Regions from separate parts of the Aestuariirhabdus sp. LZHN29 genome, predicted to be linked through region 1. Evidence: predicted binding sites of a transcription regulator. Region 1 holds the regulator's gene; each other region holds the start of a gene.
The links. Region 1 encodes sigma-54, which starts transcription at its own class of promoters, with help from an activator protein. Its sites were predicted from a motif close to TGGCACNNNNNTTGCTNT; they were not measured.

Region 1 (4,194 bases):
CGGTGATGGCCGCCGGTGCAGCCGATGGCGATGGTCATGTAACTTCGGTTTCCCGCCTCGAATGCTGGAAGCCAGCGCTCCACAAAGTCACCGATATCAGCCAGCATCTGCTGTACCTCAGGTTGTTCTCCCAAAAAATCCCGCACGGGTTTCTCGAGCCCACTGAAGCCCCTCAGGTGCGCTACCCAATAAGGGTTAGGTAAACAGCGTACATCAAACACGTAATCGGCATCAATTGGTATGCCTCGCTTGAAACCAAAGGACTGGAATAGCAGTGCGAGACTGTCGTCCGTGCGCATCGCAACACGGGTACGAATCAGGTCGCGTAATTCGTGCAGTGATAGTGCGCTGGTATCCAGAGTCAGTTTTGCTCGATTCTTGAGGGGGGCCAGGAGCTCACTTTCGGCGAAAATGGCCTCTTCCAGCGAGCATTTGTCATTGGACAAGGGGTGGCGTCGCCGTGTTTCACTGAAACGCTTTAGCAGGGTAGCTGGGTCTGCATCGAGGTAGATCACCTCGCACTGCACGCCATTATTGGTTAGTTGGGCCAGTATCTCGGGGAAGCGTTTAAGGTCCGCGTGCATGTTGCGTGCGTCGATGCTGACAGCGGCATTTCTAAGTGACTGCTCGCTTGAGATCTCTGCGGCTAGAGACCCCAGTAAGCCTGCTGGCATGTTGTCCACACAGTAGTAGCCCTGATCCTCGAGCACGTGCAGCGCGCTACTTTTGCCGGATCCCGATCTTCCACTGATGATTACTAATCGCATTTTGCTGGTTCCACTTGCCGACTGGTGCGTGCCGCGCCCTGTTTCTGGTGTGGTGGGTGTTGACCGCGTAAGTCACTGAGCTGGCAGTATACCAGTTGCATTGTGGCAGGTCTGCGATTTGGGAGATCAGTCGAGGGGGGCGATCGCCATTTGATAGAGTTCGGTACTGCTCTGCGCGGCGCGCAGGCGGTTACGGTAGCTGGCATTGTCCAGCCGGCCGGCCAGAGCCTGCAAAATCGCCAGATGCTCGTTAGTCGCTTCGTTGGGGACAACGAGGGCAAAGATGATATCTACCGGGAGCTCGTCCATGGCGTCGAAATTGACACCCTCAGACAGTTTGAGCAGTGCCGCCACAGGTTCTGTACAGGAGGTGAGTCGGCAATGGGGAATCGCAATACCTTTGCCAAAGCCTGTGCTGCCGAGGCGTTCACGCTCAAACAGGCCGTTAAACAGCTCGTCGGCTGTTATCTCCTGCCCTGCCTGGGCGAGAGTTTCGGCAAGTGTTTCGAGTACGCGTTTTTTACTGCCGCCTTCCGCAGCGCAGAGGCTGCGGTCGGGGCTTAGGAGGGATATAAAATTCATAGCCAGATCTAATTAACGGGCGAGATTCTTTTCCTTGTGTTTCATGAGCTGGCGATCCAGTTTGTCCGACAGCATATCAATGGCCGCGTACATGTCTTCATGGACGGCAGTTGCGTGGATGTCCGCACCGCGGACGTGCAGATTGGCCTCCGCTTTTTGTCCCTCTTTTTCGATACTGAGGGTTACGTTGACGCTGGTGATGCTGTCAAAGTGTCGCTCAAGACGATCGACTTTAGTTGCTACGTATTCACGCAATGCTTCCGTTACATCAACATGATGACCACTGATATTGATTTGCATGCGTTTTCTCCTGAATGTTTGTTACATGATGTTGAGTCGACGTCGTGTCAGGCTCAAGTGTATGCCTCTGTTACCGATCATATCCGAGGCTCGATATCTCAATGTTGTCGCCAATCAATATAACCTATACCAGACGTTTCCTTTCGTTAGAAGGAGCAATTGATAATGACTCCCGGTATTTGGCAATAGTGCGGCGAGCAACCTGAATTCCCTGCTCAGCAAGCAAACCCGCTATCTTGCTGTCACTCAATGGCTTTTTTGGGTTCTCTGCGGCCACAAGCTTCTTGATAATAGCCCTGATTGCCGTAGAGGAGCACTCTCCTCCACTGGCGGTACTGACATGGCTTGAGAAGAAATACTTGAGCTCAAATATGCCGCGGGGGGTGTGCATGTATTTTTGCGTCGTTACCCGGGATATGGTGGATTCGTGCATGCTGACCGCTTCGGCGATATCGTGCAGTACCAGCGGTTTCATCGCCTCTTCACCATACTCCAGAAACCCGCGCTGATGCTCAACGATCTGGGTGGCCACCTTCATCAGTGTTTCGTTTCGGCTCTGCAGACTCTTGAGAAACCAGCGGGCTTCCTGCAAGTGGTTTTTCAGGTAGGTGTTGTCTGAACTGTTATCAGCACGTTTGACCAGCGAAGCGTAACCCGAGTTGATGCGGACTCGGGGCACAGAGTCCGGGTTCAGCTCGACGGTCCAGCGGCCGTTCACCTTTTTTACGGTGACGTCGGGTATGACATATTCAGGCTCGCTGCTTTGAATGCTTGCCCCGGGTTTTGGGTTGAGGGTCTGGATCAGTTCAATCGCAGCTTTGAGATCGGCCTCTTTGAGACGGGTTTTGCGCATTAATTGAGCGTAATCATGGGAGCCCAACAAGTTGATGTGTTTCTCAACCACCAGGGCCGCTGAACCCAGGTGAGGGGTGGTGGTGGGCAATTGGGCAAGCTGGATTAACAGGCACTCGCTGAGGGATCGAGCCGCCACACCGACTGGATCGAACTGCTGAAGACGGTGTAACACCGCTTCAAACTCATCCAGTTCAATGTCCAGATCCTCTTCGATGCCTTCCATCAGCTCTTCGCAGCTACAGCTGAGATAGCCATCGTCCTTGAGTGCGTCAATGATGGTAATGGCTATCGCCCGGTCGGTGTCGGACATAGGTGTCAGGTTAAGCTGCCACTCCAGATGGGACTGAAGGGTTTCTGAGGTGCTGGCTCGCGTGGCCGGATTGTACTCATCGTTGTCGGACGAGCCCGACCCCGAGGAGGGCGGCAGACTGGATTGATAAACATCATCCCAGGCGGTGTCAACGGGCAGATCTTCCGGGATATTGTCCTGCCAGTCGTCGGACATCACCTCATTTTCGTTGTTGGCACTGTCGGCGCTTTGCTGATCCTGCTGCTCAGCCTCTTTTAGGCCGTTGTTTTCAGCCTTGTTGTCGAACTCGCTACCATCTTTTGCGCTTTCTTGCTCGGTCGCCGCCTCATTATCGGAACCCTCTTCGGGCTCGAGCATGGGGTTGGATTCGAGGGCTTGTTGAATCTCCTGCTGCAGATCCAGGGTAGAGAGCTGAAGTAGTTTGATGGCTTGTTGCAGCTGAGGCGTCATCGTCAGCTGCTGGCCCATTTTCAGGACTAGGGATGGTTTCATAAATAATACAATGTCCGGTCCATAATCTGCGCATCACTCCCGTTGGGTTTTCCGGTCGCATCCTGCTCCGGCAAAAATCTTGCATGGTTCTATTATAGGGTTGAACGGGATGAATGCCTATATGCGAAATTCGTGTCCCAGATAAACGTCTTTCACTTTCTGGTTATTCATCACGGCCTCGGCATTACCCTCGGCGATGATCTTGCCTTCACTAACGATATAGGCAAGCTCACAGATATCCAGTGTTTCGCGAACATTATGGTCTGTGATCAGCACTCCGATGCCCTTGTCGCGCAGGTGGCGGATCACATCCTTGATGTCATTGACCGAAATGGGGTCGACCCCGGCGAAGGGCTCATCGAGCAGGATAAAGGCGGGTTCCGTGGCTAGCGCCCGCGCGATCTCTACTCGTCTGCGCTCTCCACCCGACAAGCTGATACCCTTGCTGTTGCGAATATGGGTGATGTGGAACTCCCGCAGCAGGGCTTCAAGTTTTTCCAGTCGCTGCTTGCGATTGAGATCCTTGCGGGTTTCCAGTATGGAGAGGATATTCTCGGTAACGGTTAGTTTTCGGAAAATGGAGGCTTCCTGGGTCAAATAGCCTATGCCCTGGCGTGCGCGGCCATGCATTGGCAGGCGGGTAATATCCACACCATCGATTAAAATCTGGCCTCCATCGGACTGCACGAGCCCGACAATCATATAAAAACTGGTGGTTTTTCCTGCCCCGTTCGGCCCTAGTAAGCCGACAATCTGGCTACTGGAGATGCTGATCGAAATATCTTCGACCACCTTTCTTCCGCGGTAACTCTTTGCCAAGTGAAGTGCTTTAAGGGTTGCCATGGGGATATCTACTGCTTGACTTTGGGTTGGATAATCATTTCGACA
Region 2 (4,194 bases), 410 kb from region 1:
GTTGATCTGCTCCAGCCCCATCGTGTGCGTAATAAAGTCATCGAGTTTGAACTCGCCGTTCAGGTACTGTTCGACGATTCCGGGAAGTTCTGTGCGTCCCTTCACGCCGCCAAAGGCGGTACCACGCCACACCCGCCCGGTCACCAACTGGAAGGGACGGGTACTGATCTCCTGGCCGGCTCCTGCCACACCGATGATCACCGATTCTCCCCACCCTTTATGACAACACTCGAGGGCAGAACGCATAACGTTAACGTTACCGATACACTCGAAGGAGTAATCCACGCCGCCGTCCGTGAGATCGACAATCACCTCCTGAATCGGTTTGTCGTAATCGGCGGGGTTGATGCAGTCGGTCGCGCCCAGTTTGCGCGCCAGATCGAACTTTCTCGTATTCAGATCGATCGCAATAATACGACCGGCTTTGGCCATTGCTGCGCCGATGACCGCAGATAAACCAATGCCGCCGAGTCCAAAAATCGCCACCGAATCCCCCGCTTCGACTTTCGCGGTCTTGAGCACCGCCCCCATCCCCGTGGTGACGCCGCACCCGAGCAGGCAAACCTCCTCCAGAGGAGCCTTGGGATTAACCTTCGCGAGGGATATCTCGGGTAGCACCGTATACTCGGAAAACGTGGAGCACCCCATATAGTGATAGATCGGCTGTCCATTTAAAGAGAATCGGCTGGTGCCATCGGGCATTAACCCCTTGCCCTGGGTGGCACGAATTTTTTGGCAGAGGTTGGTTTTTCCTGAGGTGCAAAATTTGCACTCGCCACATTCGGGGGTATAGAGAGGAATAACATGATCACCCACCGCAACGCTGGTGACACCCTCGCCCACCTGCTCAACGACCCCTCCCCCTTCATGCCCCAGTATCGCAGGCCACACCGCCTCCGGGTCTTCCCCCGACAGGGTAAAGGCATCGGTATGGCAGACACCACTGGCCAGGATGCGCACCAGCACCTCTCCCGCCTGGGGCGGAGCGACATCCACCTGTTCAATGGTAAGGGGCTGGTTCGGCCCCCATGCTACTGCAGCGCGTGATTTGATCATCCGGTATACCCTCGATATTGACAGACTCATTGACCAAAACAGTCTAGAAAACTGCGGTGGATCTGCACCAAGCATAGAGGATCAACGACAGGAAAGAGAGCATAACCGAACCCGACGGTTCGCGTTACCGGCTCGATTCCCAAAACAACACAGAGGGCAGGGTAAGCAAGGCTGCAACGGCGACTTCCCGGCACAGCCTCACCGACGGGGATAGACACTTACAACCCGCGTTTAGCGGTCACCCCAGGAGCCGGGAATAACGCAGCCCGGCCAACCCAAGCACCAGCAGCACAAGTGTCGAGGGTTCAGGGATCGTCCCACTTCCTGTTCCGGATTCGATCGGCTCACCCGTGGTTTGCAACACCAGGGAGTTCACCAGCCAGCTCACGGGTTCTTCGAAGGTGAAGCGGTTAAACGCCATATCACTGCGCATAAAAATGAGAGCATCACCAAATAAACCCGGATCGAATGTTCCGACCGGGGCACCCTGGTTAAAGAAACTGAATGAAGACCCACGACCGGTACGGTCACCGTGCTGAAAACCGATTTCGGTAATCAGGCGGTCGAGGGTTACCGTAATCGAGCTAATGTGGTCGTACTCTTCACCGAACCCGTAGACCTGTAAACCCGACGCGCCATCCGACGACAAGCCCTGACCACCAGAGTTGTTAAAGCTATAGGGGTTACTGCCAATGCTGGTTACGATATCCAGCGACAGGATCCCGGCGCTTGGATAGGTCGTATTTATCTGCGCCAGGGTAATGCTGCCCGTGGCGAAGTTGTCGAAATCAACATTAACGTTGGGGTTGTTCAGACTGGCTACGGAAATGACACCGGCGAGCGCGAGATTGCTGAACGCCAACGCGACGATTCCGCACACCCATTTACCCAGTTCCTGCCCTCCTCTTCTGTCGTCCTTTTGTCGCTTTTTCATGATGCCTCCTGAGTTGCCCCCACCCATTCGGGCACGAACATCTGAAGTACAGCAACGTTCCTGATACTGACCGGAAACTCTATTCAATCTTACCCTTCCCCCTCCCCGGTACGCAGCAAGGAGCAAGCCAAGGGGGAAGATCTTTTTATTTTCAATGAGTTAGCGGAGCACCCAGGGATAACCGGCTAATTTTTGTAAACAGAGCTGACAGCCCATAGGAACACCGGCCACAGCGCCGCGGTTAAAACATAACCACCGGGAGCCAAACCAATCAGGGGCTGATACGGACAGATTCAGTTGCGATAGATCGTTTCGATGAGGTGGTACCCAAACCGGGTTTTGACCGGCCCATGCACCGTCAGCAAGGCCTTTTTGAACACCACATCATCAAACGCCTTAACCATCTGGCCGGGACGAAACTCCCCCAAATCCCCCCCGCGCTTAGCCGACGGACAAAGCGAGTGCTTGCGCGCCAGTTTGCCGAAATCGCCCCCGCCGGCCAGCTGTTTTTTTAATCTATCGGCTTCGGCCAGGGTTTTGACGAGGATATGGCGAGCGCTGGCGACAGGCATGATTGACAACTCCGTTGAGGGGAGACCCAGTATACCGGCCCTTGCCCTTCCGCAACCAGCCCCACTGCGATTCCAGAATGCTACCTGCCCTGATCAGAATTGTGCTGGGGGCTCAGCCTCGGTTCAGCCCCCCACCAGTAGAGCGCATTCGCCATAATGCAAAAGCCGGTGTACGCAAACCCCAGCATCGCAACCCCCACAAAGCCGGTAAAAATAAGCCAACCGGCACTGTGACACAGTGACAACAGTGCCGCCACGCTGATATTGATTCCGACCACCAGATAGATACGCCGCTCAAGGTACCAGCTGTCGGTTTGCAGAAAATACGCGTTCCAGCGGGGCGGGGGTTCCGTAGCCAGCTTGCCTTTAAACCCCAGCAGATGGAGCAGATTGCCCGGAATACAAAATCCGGTGAGCGCCACCAGAATGGAAGAAAGGCCAGTTACCACAACCAACAAGATCCAAATTGGGTGGATAAAAAATGCTAACAGGGTCGACAACGAGAGTACCGCGCCGGCGATTAGCCATACGCTACGCTCGATGTACCAGTCGTCGGTCGGAACCCTGTAGAACCGGATCTGCTTACCCATGCTGACAGCATAGGATGCTATGGTTTTATCGGCCAATTCAAATACTGTACGCGCTTACTCTGGTCATACACGGGTGACGCTCGTTCGGCCCCAGAACTTAGGATTGGCGTCTCCGACCCTGAGCACGAGGCGAGGGGCCATCCATTCAGTTTTGTTCGTACCCACGACTCACCTTAACCCGATTATTGGTATCGCGGCTCTGGCGAATGAGTTTGTCATCGGCTTCGGTGGCGCCCTTTTTGGCCAGGCGGTCGTACAACACCACATTGACGCTGGCGGCCAAATTCATGCACCCAACGGTCGGCACATAGACCACCGCGTTGGCCCGATCGACCAGCTCTTGCGGAATAGTGCCATCTTCCGGCCCGAAGATATAAAACGCCTGAGGCGGGTGCTCGTACGTCGGCAGCGGAATAGCCCCTTCCACAATTTCGATACAAACAATGGAGGCCCCTTCCGGCACCTCATCGAGCAGCGAGTTCACCGCTATGAGCGGGATCTCCCGGGCCCGATTTTTGGTATCTGTATGGAACTTCGCCGCGCGCTCGTAGCGCTGACCACTATAGTGCACGGAGTCGGCACCATAACAGCCCGCCGCACGCATAACGGCACCAACGTTCGTGGGGCTCTTGGGGTTAATCAAGCCAATGCTCACACTCTGTTTATACCCTGTTTTCATACCACCTGTTCCGCCTCGTTGTGTCATCGCTCGCGCCGGGCGCAAAGGTACCACACTCCGGGCTCGTTATCCGCTCGCGCCCGCTGGCAAAACAAACGATGACAACCGCAGTGACAGCGAACCGGGTAGGCTCGGCGCAAGGCCAGGAAAAAAGTCTCTACCCGTCCCCTGCAGTAGGCAATCTTTATGGGTGTTTTAGGCTATACTGCGCCGCGTCCAATAGAGCGGGGTTTATCATGAGAGTCTGTGGTGTTGAGTTAAAAGGCAACGAAGCCAATATCTGTTTACTGTCGAAGTCGGACGGCCTCTTCGACCTGCCCGACTGCAGGGTTCGTCGCCTGAACCTGCTGGACATCAACAGCC
Region 3 (4,194 bases), on a different contig from region 1:
CGTGGCCGTTGGGCGAGGAAAAGGTGGTGTACTGGGCTTTTATCGTCGGATCGTTGAACGACACCTGCTCGGCCAGCGCATAGTCGGGCAGCAGTGCCGAGGAGAGCATGCTCAGCGTCAGTCCTGCAGTGACCAGCGTCGAGAGGCGGGCCATAAAGGTGCGCCGATCGATCAGGCCATGGGCGTATTCGTCATACCAGTCGAAAGCCTCCTGGGGGATCGGCTGTGGTGTAGTTGCTGATATTTTTTCGGCATTAGACATAATAACCTCACGTTTAGTGATGACATTGTTACAGCCTAACTTAGTCCATTAAGGGGCGTCTGCGGGATGGGGGCGTAGAAACTGCACACCGATCAGACAAGAGTAGTTTAAGGGTTAGCATTTTCCCAATCCAACCATCGGGGTAAGGGTTATCGACCCGGGTGCGTGCACCGCGCTACGCCTCATTGATAACGCTGCATTATCTCTTGTATCCGGCCCTCATCAACCAGCTGCTGAATAACCTCACTAAAGCGTTCGATAGCAACGGGGGCAAGGGGCGAGTATGCACAGTAGCGGCTCAGTCGAGAGTCCTCCAACGGGGATCCCGCCAGGGCGTGGGGCTCCAGCGTGAGCAAATAGTCCGCCACAATCTCATCGAGCAACATGGCGTCGATGCGGCCCCGCTGCAACATGCCCATCAACTGCTGGGCGGAAGCCGCGTCCACACGGATCACCTCGCCGTCGCTTACCCGCTGCGTCAGCTCGTCTGAATAGGTATAGCTCTTGAGTCCACCCACTCGCAGGCCTTTGAGGTCGTCGTGGGTCTGTACCGAGGCACTCCTCTTTTGATTCAAATAAAAACGGTCCGCAGAGCTGAACACCGCCCCCGACCACAGCAACTGGGGGTTATTACCCACCCACAAAGGATTGAGTTCGCAATGTGCGTGAACCCGCCCCTCGATGAGCCATCTCACCAGGCGCGCACGGGGAGCCTCAACAAACCGTACCGGAATCCCGAGGCGCTCACCCACGGCCTCACCGACATCGTGCAATATGCCACCGTAAAGCTGCCGGGGTTCCCGCTCGCGCATAAACGCATGGGGCGGGCCATCGTGTCTTCCGTAGGCAAAAATCAGCGTTTCATCTTGCTCTGCGGCCTTGGCGACTGTCATTCCTGAAGCACCCACGGCGCAGAGCAGCAGTAAACAGGGTAGATAGCGTGACATGTAACAGGTTCCGGTGAAGGTTAAACCCAGTATAACAAGCGATCATCGGGGCGCGTGGGGATACGCAGTATCTATCACGACATTTGCGCTGCCACTCGTTGGTATGGGGTCATCAAAAGAGGGGCCATCCTGCCACGGTTCAACCCTCCATTGCCACACTCCTCGCTTTGTCATACTCCTCCCCAAACCCCTCGATCCCTGTCGCATATCCCACAAAAGCATCCTCACGCGCCGCCATAGCAACGAAAAATCAATCACTTAGCGCTGGCACAACTGTTGCTCATCTATAGATAACCGCCCCTGTGGGCAAACTCACCGGAAGGGATGGAAGGCATCATGAAGGCCCGAGAGATTGCAGAGTTACTCGACGAACCGGCTTGCGACCACAACGACAAGGCCAAATCCGGCTGCGCGCGCCCAACCCCCGGTGCGTCGGCGGGCGGCTGCGCCTTCGATGGCGCCCAGATCGCCCTGCTACCGATCGCCGACGTGGCCCATATCGTTCACGGCCCCATCGCCTGTGCGGGTAACTCCTGGGACAACCGTGGCTCCCGATCCAGCGGCCCCACCCTTTACCGCCTGGGCATGACCACCGATCTAAGCGAGCAGGATGTGATCATGGGGCGCGGTGAAAAACGTCTCTTCCACAGTATCAAGCAGGCGATCGATCTTCACCAGCCTGCTGCCGTGATGGTCTACAACACCTGCGTACCAGCAATGATCGGCGACGATATCGAGGCCGTGTGCCGCGCGGCCAGCGAACGCTGGGGGACACCGGTGGTGCCGGTGGATTGCGCCGGATTCTACGGTTCCAAAAACCTCGGCAACCGTATTGCCGGTGAGTCGATGCTTAAGTACGTCATTGGCACCGCAGAGAAGATGCCCAAACCCGTCCACCCGGCAGGCATCCCCGTGTACGACATCAACCTGATCGGCGAGTACAACATAGCCGGTGAGCTATGGAACGTACTGCCACTATTCGATGAGTTGGGGTTACGGGTACTTTGCACCCTGTCCGGTGACGCTCGATTTCACGAAGTGCAGAGCATGCACCAGGCCGACGTCAATATGATGGTGTGCTCCAAAGCAATGGTGAACGTTGCTCGTAAACTAAACACCCAATACGGAACGCCTTGGTTCGAAGGAAGTTTCTACGGGCTGCGCGACACCTCGCAAGCGTTGCGTGACTTTGCCAGTACCATCGGTGATGCCGATCTGATACAACGCACCGAACGGGTCATCCTGCGGGAAGAAACCCGGCTTGGTATTGAACTAGAGCCCTGGCGCGAGCAACTGCGTGGCAAACGGGTATTGCTCTATACCGGTGGGGTCAAATCATGGTCCGTAGTGTCTGCACTGCAAGATCTGGGCATGGAGGTCGTCGCCACCGGAACCAAGAAATCTACCGAGGAGGACAAGGCACGTATTAGGGAGCTTATGGGGGAGGAGGCGATCATGCTGGAAAGCGGCAACGCTCGTCAACTGCTTGACCGCGTCGCCGAATACCGCGCCGATATGCTGATCGCGGGGGGCCGAAACCTCTACACCGCCCTCAAGGCTCGATTGCCTTTTCTCGATATCAATCAGGAACGCGAGTTTGGCTACGCAGGTTATGTCGGCATGAAGGAACTGGCACGACAGCTCAGCCTCAGCCTCACCAACCCGGTATGGAAACAGGTGCGTGCCAAGGCTCCCTGGAGCGACATCACCGAACAGAACACCACTGCCGCCTGCGGGGACTAGACCATGGCCACTATCGAAAAACGCAACCGCCCCCTCGCCATCAACCCGGCCAAGGCCAGTCAGCCGCTTGGGGCCACCCTGGCCTGCCTTGGTATTCGCCAGGCGATCCCCCTGCTGCACGGATCGCAAGGATGCTCGGCCTTTGCCAAGGTATTTCTAGTACAGCATTTTCGTGAACCTATTCCCCTGCAGACCACCGCGATGGATCAGGTGAGCACGGTGATGGGAGGTGACGAGAACCTGGCCGAAGCGCTGGTCACACTGTGTAGTAAAAGTGCGCCGGCACTTATCCTGGTGACCACCACCGGACTGACCGAAACCCAGGGCAGCGACATCGAACGAGTCGTTCGCCAGTTCCGTGTCGACCACCCCGAACACGATGCAACCCGGATCGTGCCCCTCAACGCACCCGATTTTAAAGGCTGCATGGAAACCGGTTTTGCCCTCGCTGTCGAGGCGATGATCAATACCCTGGTATCCGACGCGCCCCCTACCCGCGTCGCCAGTATGCCCCAGCAAGTGAATCTACTGGTGGGAGCCAACCACACTCCGGCCGATATCGAGTTGCTCAAGGAGTGGATACAGGCTTTCGGGCTCAATGCGCTGGTGGTACCCGACCTCAGCGACTCTCTCGGGCATCTGGTAGAGCAGGATTTCAGCCCCCTGACCCTCGGTGGCACCCCGGTCTCCACCTTTGACCGGCTCGGTGCCAGCAGCGCAACCCTGGTAGTGGGTCGTTCGATGGCGCGGGCAGCAAAAGCGCTGCAAAAGCGTACCTCGGTACCCAGCCACCGCTTCGACCACCTGATGGGGCTGGAAGCCTGCGACCGCTTTATCCACTGCCTGCAACAGATCAGCGGCGAGCCCGTTCCCGCACAGATTGAACGCCAGCGTGCACAGCTTCAAGACACCATGGTCGACTGTCATTTCCAGCTCGGGTTGGCGCCAGTGGCATTGGCGGGCGATCCGGACCTGCTGCTGGGCTTTGGCGACTGGCTAACGCAGATGGGAGCGACTCTGGTCGCTGCCGTAACCCCGATCGCCCATCGTGCACTGGAGCGACTGCCTTGTAACCGCATCAAGGTCGGTGACCTTTCGGAGCTGATGGAGATGGCACAAGAGCAGGGGGCCGAGCTACTGATCGGCAATAGCCACCTGGCCGAGGTGTCGACCACGCTAGGCATTCCTCTACTGCGTGCAGGTTTTCCCCAGCACGATCACTACGGTGCTCACCGGCGTTGC
Region 4 (4,194 bases), on a different contig from region 1:
AGTGCCTGTAATGTCAGATTTGGAGCGCCGGGTTTGTCTTGAGGTTGTCGAAAAGTTGGCGCTTTTAGGACTTGTTGTTAAAGCTAGCAAATTTGATGCCGATAAAATGTCTCTATACTCCCTTCCTGTGGGGGAGTTGTGCTGGTGTAATCCACACCCGGATGAAGTTGTTAAGTGGCTTCGCGAGCAGCTATAGTCTATTTACAGGTAAGCGATCTGTTGTTGAATCCGTAAGTGAAGGGTGCAGGCGGGTCTACCCATTGAATATCGGAGATAATCCATGGCAGGAGTGTTAGATAGTGTCAACAAGCGAACCCAGCTGGTTGGTGAAAACCGGCTAGAGTTGCTGTTGTTTCGGCTTAAGGGTAAGCAGCTTTATGGTATCAATGTGTTCAAGGTTAAGGAGGTGCTGCAGTGCCCACAGCTAACCATGATGCCCAAAAGCAGCCCGGTTGTGCGAGGGGTTGCCAATATCCGCGGCGGTACCATACCGATAATCGATATGAATATGGCGACGGGTCGAGGGCCGCTGGATGATGTAGCCAACTCTTTCGTTATCATCACCGAGTACAATATGAAGGTGCAGGGCTTTCTGGTACAGATGGTCGATCGTATCGTAAATATGAACTGGGGAGAGATCCATCCACCACCGAAGGGAACAGGGCGGGATCATTATCTGACCGCGGTAACCAAAGTCGATGATCAGTTGGTTGAGATTATCGATGTAGAGAAGATTCTTGCCGAAGTCGCCCCTCAGAGTGAAGCTGTAACCGAGGGCATAATTACCGATGAGGTGACCACCCATGCGCTGGCCCAAAAGGTGTTGGTTGCCGACGATTCTTCGGTAGCCCGCAAGCAGGTTCAGCGGTGCCTGGAGAATATTGGTGTTGAAGTTGTCCTTAAGAACGATGGTCGTGAAGCTCTCGATTACCTGAAGGAGTTAGTCGACGGGGGGGATGACATTGGCCAGCACCTGTTGATGATGATTTCGGATATTGAGATGCCCGAAATGGATGGGTACACTCTCACCACCGAAGTGAGGTCAGATCCGCGCCTGGCCAGCCTCTATATCGTTCTTCACACCTCTTTGAGCGGGGTATTTAATAAAGCGATGGTAGAAAAGGTGGGAGCTAACGACTTTATCGCCAAGTTTAATCCCGACGATCTTGCCGGCAGTGTTATCAAGCGCTTTCAGATTGAAACCAAATAGAGCCTGATGGGTTTATTAAAGGAGTAATACGTTGGCCGATATCGGACTAACCCAGGGCAGAGCCAGTGCGTCACCGGCTGGAGATTTCGAGGTTTTTAGTGAATTTCTCGAAAAAGCCTGTGGCATTGTTTTGGGAAAAAACAAGGAGTATCTGGTTAAAAGTCGGCTGCGGAAAATCCTTGCCAATCATGAGATCGGATCCCTTAGCGAACTGGTTAAACGAGTCAACGCCCAGCCGCGAGGCCCCCTGAAAGGCGAGGTAGTTGACGCGATGACAACCAACGAAACCCTGTGGTTTCGTGATAATTATCCTTTCGAAGTGCTGAAAAAGACCATTCTCCCCGACCTCGCCAAGCGTTTTCCAGGGCAACGGCTGCGGATCTGGTCTGCCGCCTGCTCCTCGGGCCAGGAGCCCTATTCGCAAAGTATTATCATCGATGAGTTTGAACGCACCAACCTTGGCCAATTACGAGGTGGGGTGCAGATCGTCGCTACGGACCTTTCCAGCAAGGTGCTGGGCGAAGCCAAACTCGGGGAGTACGACTCGCTGGCGTTGGGTCGCGGGCTCTCTGACGAGCGTTTGGAAAAGCACTTTATCCCGCTGGAAGGGCGACGTTGGCAGGTAAAACCCAACATTAAACAGCGAATCGATTTCAGAGCGATTAACCTGCAGGATAGCTACGTCACCCTCGGCAAATTCGATATCGTGTTCTGCCGCAACGTGCTGATCTATTTTTCTGCGGATTTCAAACGGGATATCCTCACTCGAATCCACGCAACCCTTAAGCCGGGTGGGTATCTTTTTCTGGGTGCGTCGGAAGCGTTGAACGGGCTTTCACACCTTTATGAAATGGTGCAGTGCCGTCCCGGTATTATGTACATCGCCAAGTAGTCGCCACTTTTGAGTGCGAATGATCGCGCTCAAACCTTTTACCCCAATCCTCCTCTGCGCCGATCCCGGTACGTTTTCCCCCTGAGCTGTCACCCCCCCTGACCCTATGCACTAAAAAAGCGGCAAAGAACCTCTTTTGGTTTGCCGCTTAGCCGGTGAATGCTTGCCGCTTTCTCTTTTTGTTCGGTTGTTTTATTTATAACCTATTGAAAAATAAAGATAAATAATTGTGGCATGTGCTTTGCTATTACAGTTCTGAAGACAACCTATTCAGTACGAGGCAAACCATGGCGATCAGTTTTGACAATGCCCTAGGCATCCACCCAGCAGCACTGCAGTTTCGTGCGCAACGCGCTGAGATACTCGCCAACAATCTTGCCAACGCAGACACTCCTGGCTTCAAGGCGCGTGATGTGGATTTTTCCACCGTGATGAAGCAGCAGGTGTCAGCCGTGGAACGTCAGGGGCAGCAAGGCTTGGAACGGACTCACTCCCAGCACGTTTCCGGCTTTATTGATGAGACCGCGCAGACCCAATTGCAGTATCGCGTCCCTAGCCAGCCCTCTATTGATGGCAATACCGTTGATACGCAGCGGGAGATTGCAGAGTTCACCCAAAACAAGATCGCATTTGATACCAGCTTCACCTTTCTCAACGCCAAGTTTAAAGGCTTGAGCACTGCTATTCGGGGTCAATAATTATGTCTCTCGCTAATGTATTTTCAATCGCAGGCTCTGGTATGAGCGCCCAATCCATTCGTCTTAATGCGACCTCTAGCAACATCGCTAATGCCGAAACCGTCAGTAGCAGCATCGATGAAACCTACAGGGCACGTTATCCGGTTTTTGCCCACGCGATGAATGACGCTCAGGAGGAGGGTTCCTTATTTGAGGACCAGCCTAAAGCCGTCGGAGCCGGTGTTCAGGTTATGGGGGTTGTTGAGAGCCAGGAAGCGCTGCAAGCCCGCTATGACCCCAATCACCCGATGGCCAATGAAGAGGGGTATGTCTACTACCCCAATGTGAATGTGGTTGAGCAGATGGCGGATATGATCTCGGCGTCGCGCTCATTCCAGACCAATGTAGATGTATTGAATACCGCCAAATCAATGATGCAGAAAGTCCTCACGCTGGGGCAGTAAGGAGAGAGTGATGAGCCTGAATAGTGTTGCCAGCCCGTCTGTGATGGATCAGTACTCCATCACCAACGCGCAGGAAAACCAGAAGAAAAGCGATGAGCTGGGGAAGAACGAGTTTCTTGAGCTGCTGGTTGCGCAAATGAACAATCAAAACCCGCTGGAACCCCAGGAAAACGGTGAGTTTATCGCACAGTTGGCCCAATTCAGTACCGTAGAAGGTGTTGAAAGTATGAACAGCTCCATGCAGGACTTTGTCGCCGGGATGCAGTCTAGCCAGGCGCTACAAGCCTCTTCCCTGGTTGGCAGAACGGTTATGGTAGGAATGGAGCAGACACAGGTAGAGACCGGTCGAGGGAGTAATGGATTGGTGGTGCTGCCAGCCTCCACACCTGACCTGACGGTTAATGTCTACAGTGCCAATGGAGACCTGGTGAGGCAGCTGCCAATGGGTACCCAGGCCCAGGGCAATATCGAATTTGATTGGGATGGCAAGGATGGTAGCGGCAACACTATGCCGACCGGAGAATATCGCTTCGAAGCGATGGCCCTGATTGACGGCCAGTCCCAACAGGTACCCACAGTATTGCCGGCCCATGTGAACAGTATCACGCTCGGGGCTCAGGGTGCCGGGGATGTAATTTTGAATCTGGATGGTCTGGGCTCGGTCCTGCTGTCCGACGTGCAGATGATCAAAGAGTAATTCGCTCAGCGAGCGATCAGGAGAGTAATCATGGCTTTTAATATCGGTTTGAGTGGCATTCGCGCTGCGGGCAATGAGCTGGAGGTGACCGGTAACAATATCGCCAATGCTAGCACCATCGGCTTTAAGTCTTCCCGAGCGGAGTTTGCCGATGTCTATGCGGCATCAACATTGGGTACCGCCGCTAACGCCACCGGCAGTGGGGTACTGCTGTCCAACATTGGCCAGCAGTTTTCCCAGGGCAGTATCAACTT

Region 2: a site for sigma-54 is predicted at 2,103-2,120, ahead of ACP3PW_RS09490 (PEP-CTERM sorting domain-containing protein). Genes of this name have one in related genera too.
Region 3: a site for sigma-54 is predicted at 1,475-1,492, ahead of nifE (nitrogenase iron-molybdenum cofactor biosynthesis protein NifE). Genes of this name have one in related genera too.
Region 4: a site for sigma-54 is predicted at 2,333-2,350, ahead of flgB (flagellar basal body rod protein FlgB). Genes of this name have one in related genera too.

The regions. Positions count from the first base shown of each region.
Region 1 is NZ_JBNIEU010000002.1:196,461-200,654, forward strand. It holds gene rapZ (RNase adapter RapZ) at 1-767, opposite strand, end outside; gene ptsN (PTS IIA-like nitrogen regulatory protein PtsN) at 894-1,349, opposite strand; gene hpf (ribosome hibernation-promoting factor, HPF/YfiA family) at 1,362-1,649, opposite strand; gene ACP3PW_RS07575 (RNA polymerase factor sigma-54) at 1,774-3,306, opposite strand; gene lptB (LPS export ABC transporter ATP-binding protein) at 3,424-4,149, opposite strand; gene lptA (lipopolysaccharide transport periplasmic protein LptA) at 4,158-4,194, opposite strand, start outside.
Region 2 is NZ_JBNIEU010000002.1:606,285-610,478, reverse strand. It holds gene ACP3PW_RS09495 (S-(hydroxymethyl)glutathione dehydrogenase/class III alcohol dehydrogenase) at 1-1,056, opposite strand, end outside; gene ACP3PW_RS09490 (PEP-CTERM sorting domain-containing protein) at 1,295-1,990, opposite strand; gene ACP3PW_RS09485 (peptidylprolyl isomerase) at 2,284-2,562, opposite strand; gene ACP3PW_RS09480 (YgaP family membrane protein) at 2,643-3,188, opposite strand; gene ACP3PW_RS09475 (RNA methyltransferase) at 3,298-3,831, opposite strand; gene ACP3PW_RS09470 (DUF3010 family protein) at 4,068-4,194, shown strand, end outside.
Region 3 is NZ_JBNIEU010000001.1:635,710-639,903, forward strand. It holds gene ACP3PW_RS03045 (dienelactone hydrolase family protein) at 1-262, opposite strand, end outside; gene ACP3PW_RS03050 (substrate-binding periplasmic protein) at 445-1,209, opposite strand; gene nifE (nitrogenase iron-molybdenum cofactor biosynthesis protein NifE) at 1,546-2,952, shown strand; gene nifN (nitrogenase iron-molybdenum cofactor biosynthesis protein NifN) at 2,956-4,194, shown strand, end outside.
Region 4 is NZ_JBNIEU010000004.1:278,312-282,505, reverse strand. It holds gene ACP3PW_RS15385 (chemotaxis protein CheV) at 281-1,210, shown strand; gene ACP3PW_RS15380 (CheR family methyltransferase) at 1,242-2,102, shown strand; gene flgB (flagellar basal body rod protein FlgB) at 2,390-2,800, shown strand; gene flgC (flagellar basal body rod protein FlgC) at 2,803-3,243, shown strand; gene ACP3PW_RS15365 (flagellar hook assembly protein FlgD) at 3,254-3,940, shown strand; gene flgE (flagellar hook protein FlgE) at 3,971-4,194, shown strand, end outside.